2 regions of the Massilia sp. WG5 genome follow, and region 1 is predicted to be linked to the other one. Evidence: riboswitches for the same ligand, from Rfam matches in the RefSeq annotation. Region 1 holds a riboswitch; the other holds the start of a gene.

Region 1 (4,592 bases):
CCATGCAGGCCGACGCCAGGATCACCCCGCTCAGCAGCAGCGTCGACGCGCCGCCTTCGGCCGCCACGCCGCCGCGCATGTCGCGCCGTGCCAGCAGGTAGAGCAGCATCGAGACCGCCACCGCGCCCGCCAGCGCGGCGCCGTCGACCACCACTGCTGCGCTCATCATCAGCAGCGCGAACAGGGCGCCGACCGACGCGCCGGCCGAGATCCCCAGAACATAGGGATCGGCCAGCGGGTTGCGCAGCAGGGCTTGCATCATGACGCCCGCCAGCGCCAGCGCGCCGCCGGTGACGAACGCCGTCAGGGCCCGACCGGCGCGCAGCGCGAGCAGCGAGGCGGCCAGCGAATCCTGGCGGCCATGCAGCAGCTCAGTGAGCGCCTGCGGCAGTTCCGGCAGCGCGACCCTGACCGATCCCGTGACGCCGGCGAACAGCAGGCAGGCAAGGGCGGCAAGCACGAGCGTGCCGATGATCGCGGTGGCGCGCTGGCGCGCGGATGGCTGGACTGGGTGCATGCTGGCTTGATGAGTAAGTTAACGGATCCCGTAGCGCAGCGCGGCGAACCAGCTGCGTCCGGCCGTGCCGTAGTTGCGCGCCAGGTCGTAGCGCTTGTCAAGCGTATTGTCGAGGCGTAGCAGCAGCGACCAGCCGGGGGTGAACCGCCATGTAGTGTACAGGTTCAGCAGGCCGTAGCCACCGAGGCGGTTGGCGTTCGCGGCATCGTCGAAGCGGCTGCCTGACGCCTGCAGTTCCGCGCCCAGGTCGAGCCGGTCGAGGGCATAGTCGGCGGTGAGGCTGGCGTGGCGGCGCGCGCGGCGGGCCAGCTGCTTGCCGGTGGTCTCGTCGCGCGGATCCTGCAGGTCGACGCTGGCGCGCAGGTCGATGCCCCGCAGCCGGGTCCCGGCCGATATCGTCAAACCCTCGAGCAGGGCATGGTCGACGTTGTAGGCGCAGCTGCCGGTGCGGCTCGGGCAGGGATTCGCCGTCACGATCATGTCGGTCAGGCGGTTGCGATAGTAGTTCGCCTGGAGCTCGGCGCCGGCCAGCTGGTAACGGATGCCTGCCTCGGCATTGCGACCCTGTTCCGGCTTGTTGGTGGGCAGACCGTAGCCCGGGTAGTACAGCTCGTTGTAGGTCGGGGCGCGGAAGCTGGTGCCGAAGCTGGCGGTGGCGCGCAAGTCCTTGCTGAACTCGTAGCCATAGCCGGCCGCGCCGGTGGTCTTCGCGCCGTAGATGGAATGGTCCCTGCGCAGGCTGAGGTCAAGCAGCTGGCTGCCGCGCCGCAGGTCGTAGGCGGCGGCGACCGAATTGGTGATGCGGGAGCGGTTCAGGGCGTCGCTGGAGCTGGACAGCACCTGCTCCTTGCGGTGGCCGAACAGGATCTGCAGGGTGTCGCCGCCGAGCTCGAAGGTGTTCTGCCAGGTGGTTTCATCCTGGCGCGTGTCGATCTGGCTGGCGCCGCTGGCCGCCGTACTGGTGAAGCTGCCCAGCCTGTCGTTCGAGCGCGCGGCCTGCAGGCTGCTGCGCCAGTTCGGCAGGATACGAGCGTTCAGGAACACGGCGTAGCTGTCGATGTTCTGCTGGTTGTGCGTGTCGTAGCTGGAGGCGCCGTTGTCGTATTGCGCGCGCAGGCGGCTCTTCAGGAATTGTGCGCCGGCGTCAATGCCCGGCGCGAGCTGCACCGCCAGGCGTCCATTCACGCTGTTGCGCGAGTAAGCGTCGTCGTCCGGGTTGTAGCCGAACGCGCCGGGGCGGGTGGCCGAGAAGCCGTTCGCATCTTCATGCGCGCCGCTCAGTGCGTAACTGATGCTGTGCTCACCCCCGGTTGCGCCGTGCACGCCGGCGTCGTATTGACTTGTGCCGTAGTTGCCGGCGCCGGCGCTGGCGCTGAAGGCGGGCGCACCCGCGCTGTTCTTCGTGAAGATCTGCACCACGCCGCCGATCGCGTCCGCGCCGTACAGGGAGCTGAGCGGGCCATAGACGATCTCGATGTGGTCGATGCCGGAGAGGGGAATCGCGTTCCAGCTGGCGGCGCCGGTGGTCGAGGAACCGATCCGCACGCCGTCGATCAGGACCACGACCTGGTTGCTGTTGGCGCCGCGCAGGAAGACGCTGGTGCTGGCGCCCGGGCCGCCATTGCGGACGATTTCGATGCCCCGCTGGCGGCGCAGCAGGTCGGCAACCGAGCCGGCGCCGGCGCGCGCGATCTCTTCGCTGGTGATGACGGTCGTGTCGGGGATCACCTCATCGGCGCGCTGGGGCGTGCGGGTGGCGGTGACGACCACGGCGTCGATGGCCGGATCGGCCAGGGCGGAAACCGAAGGCGAAGCAAGGGTGAGGGCGAGCAGCGGCGCGGCCGCGTGCCGTGAAGCGGGAAAACGCATGACGATGTTTTTCTTTCGTAGACAACCGGCCGACGTCCCCGTAGGCCAGATTGAACAGAAGCGCCGGCAAGCCGTCGCTTCCACCTTTTGGCCGGTATCCGGGCTGGCAAGTATGGCCGTCTGACCTTCCCATGCTTGCGCACAGTGGTATGAGAAGACGGTTGCCGCATTGACGATCACGTCCTGCGGTACTTGCTTACCGTTGCGGGGGCAGCACACCTTGACTCGTTCGACGAGCTTCGTGTTTCCCGTTTAACTGCGCCTGAGAACACAGGCGCGAGCACCAAAACGTTGACATTATAGGCGCGGGCAGGCTTGCGTTGTCAAACTTCCAGCACGGCGATCTCGCCATACGCGATGCGATGCGGCGTCCCGGCGGCCCGCAGCGCGGTCTGTTCGAGAGGCAGGCTGCCTTGCATGGCGCTCAGCAGGCGGATGGTGCCGGCATGGCAGACCAGCAGGGCTTCCGCATGGCCGGCCTGGCGCAGATCCCGGATAAAAGCGGCGACGCGGCGCGCGACGTCGAGCACGCATTCGGCGCCGCCTGGGCGGTAGTGGAGCAGATCGGCGGTCCAGGCCTCGACCTCGATGCGCGGGATGCTGTCCCAGGGCTGCATCTCCCAGCGGCCGAAGTCCATCTCGGCCAGGCGGACATCGAAGCTCAGCGTGGCCGGGGCCAGGCGCCGGGCGAGCAGGGCGCAGCGTTGCAGCGGGCTGCTGACTACGGGCAGACTGCCCGGCAGGCCGGCGGCGAGCAGACGCGCCTGTACGCGCGCGAGCTCGGCCTCGGCAACCGTTACGTCGCTGGCGCCGTAGCAGAGGCCATGCCCGATCTCGGGCTGGGGATGACGGACCAGGTGCAGTTTCACCGTTCAGGACCAGGCGCCGTGACCGAGGGTGGCCAGCACGCCGATATAGACGAAGATTTCGGCCAGCTGCTGTACGGCCCCCAGGCAGTCGCCCGTATAGCCGCCGAGACGGCGTTGCAGCTTGTGGCCGAGCCAGAGCGCGGCCAGCAGGGCGCCGAGCAGCGCGGCCAGCAGGGCAGCAGGCGTGACCCAGCCGCTTGCGAGCAGGATCGGCGCGGGCAGCAGCGCGGTGAGGGCCGCAATCGCGAATTCGCGACTCGTCATCTGCTGGGCGAGCGGCTTGGCCTTGCCTTCGCCGCGCACGTACTCCAGCGTCCAGATCAGCGAGGCCGCGGCCAGGCGTGACAGCGGATGGGCCAGGAAAAGGGCGCCGACCGCCACGCGCGGCGGCAGCATCGCCAGCGTAGTCAGCTTGGCCGCCAGCATGCAGACGATGCCGATCGCGCCATAGGCGCCGACGCGCGAATCTTTCATGATCTCGAGTACGCGCTCGCGTGTCATGCCGCCGCCAAGGCCGTCGCAGCTGTCGGCGAAGCCGTCTTCATGAAAGGCGCCGGTCAGGTAGATCGACGCGACAGTCGACAGCACGGCCACCACCGGCGCCGGCAGCACCAGCGCTGCCGCGAAGTAGACGGCAGCGGCGACTGCCGCGACCACGCAGCCTACCAGCGGGAAGTAGCGTGAGGCATGTTGCAGCCAGCTGGCCTCGAAGCCGACCCAGGACGGGATCGGCAGGCGCGTGAAGAACTGCAGCGCGATGAAGAAAAGGCGGACCTGCTGCATCTATTCGGCGGCAGATTTTTCGCTGACGCTGGCAGACGAGAAGGTCGCCATCTCGTTCAGGAAGTTGGCGGCCGCATGCAGCAGCGGCAGCGCGAGCGCGGCGCCGGTGCCTTCGCCGAGGCGCATGCCCAGCTGCAGCAGCGGCCGCGCATCGAGCTGCTCCAGCATGCGGCGGTGGCCGGCTTCGTCCGAGCAGTGTGCGAACACGCAGTAGTCGAGGATGGCGGGCGCGATGCGGCTGGCGGCGAGCAGGGCGGAGGTGACGATGAAGCCGTCGATCAGCAGGGTCTTGCGCAGCGCCGCGGCCTTCAGCATGGCGCCGGCCATCATCGCGATCTCAAAGCCGCCGAAAGTGGCCAGCACCTCCAGCGGCGCAGTCACACCGGCGTGGCGGGCGACGGCGGCCTCGATCACCTGCTGCTTGCGCAGCACGCCATGCGCCGACAGGCCGGTGCCAGCGCCTACGCAGTCCGCGACCGGAATGCCGGTCAGCTTGTGCATGAGCGCCGCGGCGGAAGTCGTGTTCCCGATGCCCATCTCGCCGAAGCCGACCA
Region 2 (4,592 bases), 890 kb from region 1:
AAATCGTAGCGTGCCGACAGCTTCAGCTGGCGGCCGTCGCTCGGGTAGATGCCCGACTGGCAGCCGTAGGCGTAGCTGTAGTAGTGGCGGTCGGCCAGGTTCAGGCCGTTCACGGCGACTTCCCACGCGCCCAGCTTCACGGCGTAGCGCGCGTCGAAGCTCGCATAGGACGGCATGCGCGCGGCGCAGCTGTTGTCGAAGTCGCTGCCATTGCGCTGGCGGTCGACCCACTGCGCGCCCAAGTCGGCGCTCTGGCCATTGCCCGGCAGCCAGGCCAGGCGCGCCGTCAGCACGTTCTTCGGCACCAGCACCATCTCGCGGCCGGCGTTCGGGCCGTCCGTAAAGCTCGCGTTCACGTGCTGCAGATGGGCGGTGACGCGCCAGCCTGGGGCCAGCATGGCCTCGGCATCGATTTCGAAGCCCTGCCGGCGGGTCGGGTCGAGGTTGGTGTTGGCAAAAGCCGTCGGGTCGTAGAAGATCTCGTTGTCCAGCTTGTGGCGGAACACGCGCGCCGTCAGCTTGCGCCCTTCACTGCCCCAGCTGGCGCCGAGTTCGAGGTCGTGCGAGGTCTGCACCTTCAGCAGGCTCAGGCTGGTGCGGAAGCTGTTCTCGTCGACGTTCGCCACGCGGTAGCTCTGCCCCGCGCGCCCGGTCAGGGTCAGCTGCGGCAGCACGCGGTAGCTGCCCTGCGCCTCCCAGGCGTTCTGGCCCTGCGAACCATTGTCCGGCGTACCGCCCATGATGGCGTCGACATAGTCCTTGTCGAAGAGCTCGCGGCGCGCACCCAGCGCCACGCGGCCGTCGTGGGCCGGGTCGAAGCGCAGCTCGTCGCGCACGTAGATGGCCCTGGATTTCTGGCTGGCGTCGGCCAGCGAGTAATCGGCGGTGGTCTTGCGCTTCCAGTCGATCACGTCGATACCGGCGACCAGCTCGTTGAGCATGCCCGCGCCGGCGTCGCTCAGCCAGCGCGCGCGCGGCGAGAACTGGTTCTGGCGGCCCTTGTACTTCGTCACCGAAGCGCTGGAACCGAAATAATAGTTCGACTCGGCGTCGCGCTCGCGGTGCGACAGCTCGGCGGCCAGGTCGACCGCGCCCAGGCGGTATTCGGCGAAGGCGTTCACGCGGTCGGTGTCGAGCGAGCCGAAATCGTTCGGGGTCTGGGTCTGGGTCGGATCGGCGCGGAACTGGGCCAGGGTCAGCGAACCCGGCAGGCGCGAATCCTGGCGCGCGCTTTCCACGCGCACGCCGGCGCGGCCGCCCGTGTAGGCCAGCTGCAGGCCGGCCGTCACGCTGTTCTGCGTGAAGTCGCTGTTGTCGCGGTAGTTGCCATTGTCCTGGCGCGCCACGGCGGCATCGAAGCTGAGGGCGCCGGCCACGTGGGAGAGCGAAGCCCGCAGGTCGCGCTCGCGGAACTGGCCGGCCTCGCCGAACACCGAGCCGTGTGGGCGAGCCGAGAGGGTCGCCGCCTGGCTGCGCAGCGCTTCCTTGCGGGTGACGATCTGGATCACGCCGCCGGTCGCGCCCTCGCCGTACAGCACGCTGCTGCCGCCGCGGATGATCTCGATGCGCTCGACCGTGTCGATCGGGATGGTCGACAGCAGCGGGCCGGACAGTTCGTTTTCGTTCAGGCGCACGCCGTCGACCATGACCACCATGTTCTGCGCGCCATTCGTGCCGAAACCGCGCAGGTCGAGCGCGAAGTCGGGCGAGGCATCCAGGCTCTGGCGGCCGAACACGCCGCCGATCTTGCGGATCGCCTGGTTGACGTCGTTGACGCCGGCCTGGCGGATCTCGTCGCGGGTGATGACGGTGGCGCCGATCGGCTCCAGCGACTCGACGCTGGGGAAGCGCGAGCCGGTGATGACGACGGTGCTTGGCGCCTCGTCGGCGTGGGCGGCAAAAGGAATGGATAAGGCAATGGCGCAGGACAGCGCGAGCGCGGTCGTCTCTTTGGAATTCATCGATTATTCATTGTTCGATCGTTAGGCCGGCGCGCGTCCCCGCATGCCGGCTCTCGTTACGGAAGCGCGGCACGAAGCCGTCTTCCCCCTGTCCTGGCCGGTATCCGGGCTAACAAGACCGACCTTCCCCACCTTCCTGGGCGCGAGCGCGAAGTGGTTATCGGGGTGGCCAGCCGCCATGAAGGCGGCGCTTGTTTACCGTTGCGGGGGCAGCACACGTTGGCGCGGCGCCGTAGGCACCTGCGCTCCGTGTTTCCCGTTTAACTGCACGCGAAGAAGCGCGTGCGGGCACCAGAACCGGCAAATTATAAACCCATCAAGCAACATTCCTTGCCGATTTTGTGGCGATATGTGAACTTTATGACAGTGTTTTCGAATATAGTGTGACCACAAATACAACTTAACAAAATTCAACTCTGACTTCCGGGGGGTGTTTGCATGAGATTGGGTTCCACCGTATTGCGAACGGGCGCCCTCGCCGCCCTGCTGGCGGCGGGAGCGGCGCTCACCGCCGACCTGCTCGCCGAACCGGCTCCGGCGCCAGCCGGCGCGACCGCAGCCGGCAAGCCGGCGCCTTCCCTCGACGGCATTGCGCTGGCGGCTGCCGACGCGGCGGCGGTCAGCGTGCCGAGCAGCCCCGGCGCCTGGGGCGGGGCCCGCACCGGGTCGGAAGCGACCCTGTCGGACCGCGTGGTCCACTACGACATCGACGCCACCCTCGACCCGGTCAAGCACACGGTGACGGGCCGCGAAAAACTCACCTGGCGCAACCGCAGCAGCGTGCCGGTCAGGAGCGTCTACCTGCACCTCTACATGAACGCCTTCGAGGGCACGGGCAGCACCTTCTTCACCGAGAAGCGGCTGCGCGACAGCGCATTCCGTTCCGGCGTCGACATCAAGCAAGGCGAATGGGGCCATATCGCCCTGCGCAGCGTCACCCAGGGCGACGCCACCGTGCCCTGGAGCTTCGTCCATCCCGACAACGGCCCGGCCACCGACCACACGGTGGTGCGCTTCGACCTGCCGGCCGCGGTCGCGCCGGGCGCCTCGACCACCTTCGACATCGACTTCCACACCCAGCTGCCGCGGGTGATGGCGCGCACCGGCTACTTCGGCAGCTTCCACCTGGTCGGCCAGTGGTTCCCGAAGATCGGCGTGCTGGAACTGCCGGGCGAACGCGGCGCCGCCGCGCCTCGCTGGAACGCGCACGAGATGCACCTGAACTCCGAGTTCTACGCCGACTTCGGCAGCTACGACGTGCGCATCACGGCGCCGAAAGCGTACACGGTCGGCGCCACCGGCGAGCCGCAGGGCCCGCCCGCCGAGAAGGACGGCATGCTGACCCACCGCTACGTGCAGGGCGACGTCCACGACTTCGCCTGGACCGCCGACAAGCGCTCCGCCAAGCCGATGGTCGAGACGTGGACCGGCCCGGGCAGCCCGACCGTCACCGTCACCGTGCTGTATCCGCCCGAGTATGCGGCCAGCGCCGCGCCGGCGATGAAGGCGGCCAAGGATTCGCTGACCTATTTTTCGAACACGCTCGGCCCCTACCCGTATAAAACGCTGACGGTCGTGATCCCGCCGCACAACGCGGAAGAAGCCGGCGGCATGGAATACCCGACCTTCTTCACCGCCGAAGGCTATGCGCAGGTCGAGCCGGGCACCGCGAACCAGTACCTGCTGGACTTCGTCACCATCCACGAATTCGGGCACGGCTACTTCTACGGCCTGCTGGCGAATAACGAGTTCGAAGAGCCGATGCTGGACGAGGGCCTGAACGAATACTGGGACCTGCGCATGCTGCGCGACCGCGGCCAGCAGGTGTTCGCCGGCACGCCGCTTACCCGCCGGCTCGGCTTCGCGCCGGGCTTCCAGCCCTTCGCCGCCGAGCGCAGCGGCACACCGCGCGGCGACGCCGCCGACGCGCCGGGCCAGAACGCCTACGACCGCCTGCAGGGCATCGGCCCGGTCTACAGCCGCACCGCGATCCTGATGCGCGACCTCGAAGCGCGCATCGGCAAGGAGCCGATCGAGCGCGCCTTCAAGGAATACTACCGGCGCTGGAAGTTCCGCCATCCGAGCACCGCCGACCTGCGCGAGACCCTGGCCGAGGTCAGCGGCCAGCGCGCCGCGGTCGAAGCCGTGTTCGCCCAGCAGGTGTATGCGGCCACCAAGGTCGACGACCGCGTCGCCGACTTCACCAGCCGCGAACAGCTGCCGCTGCCGGGCACGCGCCAGGTCGGCAGCAACTGGGTCGAGGACAAGCAGGCCGACCTCGACAAGCGCGTCGAGAAGGAGCGCGAGGCCTGGAAGAAGGCGCATCCGAAGGCGAAGGAAGGCACGGGCCCCTACCCCTTCCGCACCGAAGTCCTGCTGCGCCGCTACGGCGCCGCGGTGCCGCAGACCCTGGTCGTGAAATTCGCCGACGGCAGCACGGAAACGGTGCGCTGGGACGCCAGTGAAAGCTGGCGCAAGTTCAGCTGGACCAGGCCGGCGCGCGCCGTCTCGGCCGAGCTCGACCCGCAGCGCCTGCACTACCTCGACGTCAGCAAGCTGGACGACAGCCGCACCATCGAGCCGGACGCCAGCGCCTCGCGCCGCTGGACCATGGACGCCGCGGCCTTCATC

What was found. A riboswitch is a leader RNA that binds a small molecule or an ion and turns the genes downstream of it on or off. The one in region 1 is predicted to bind cobalamin.
Region 2: another riboswitch for cobalamin. It lies ahead of AM586_RS22690 (TonB-dependent receptor); the one in region 1 lies ahead of AM586_RS18705 (TonB-dependent siderophore receptor).

The regions. Positions count from the first base shown of each region.
Region 1 is NZ_CP012640.2:4,192,333-4,196,924, forward strand. Features, by position in the region: gene AM586_RS18700 (iron ABC transporter permease) at 1-517, opposite strand, end outside; gene AM586_RS18705 (TonB-dependent siderophore receptor) at 536-2,386, opposite strand; cobalamin riboswitch at 2,458-2,689, opposite strand; gene AM586_RS18710 (histidine phosphatase family protein) at 2,710-3,255, opposite strand; gene AM586_RS18715 (adenosylcobinamide-GDP ribazoletransferase) at 3,259-4,038, opposite strand; gene cobT (nicotinate-nucleotide--dimethylbenzimidazole phosphoribosyltransferase) at 4,039-4,592, opposite strand, start outside.
Region 2 is NZ_CP012640.2:5,081,305-5,085,896, reverse strand. Features, by position in the region: gene AM586_RS22690 (TonB-dependent receptor) at 1-1,961, opposite strand, end outside; cobalamin riboswitch at 2,039-2,272, opposite strand; gene AM586_RS22685 (M1 family metallopeptidase) at 2,400-4,592, shown strand, end outside.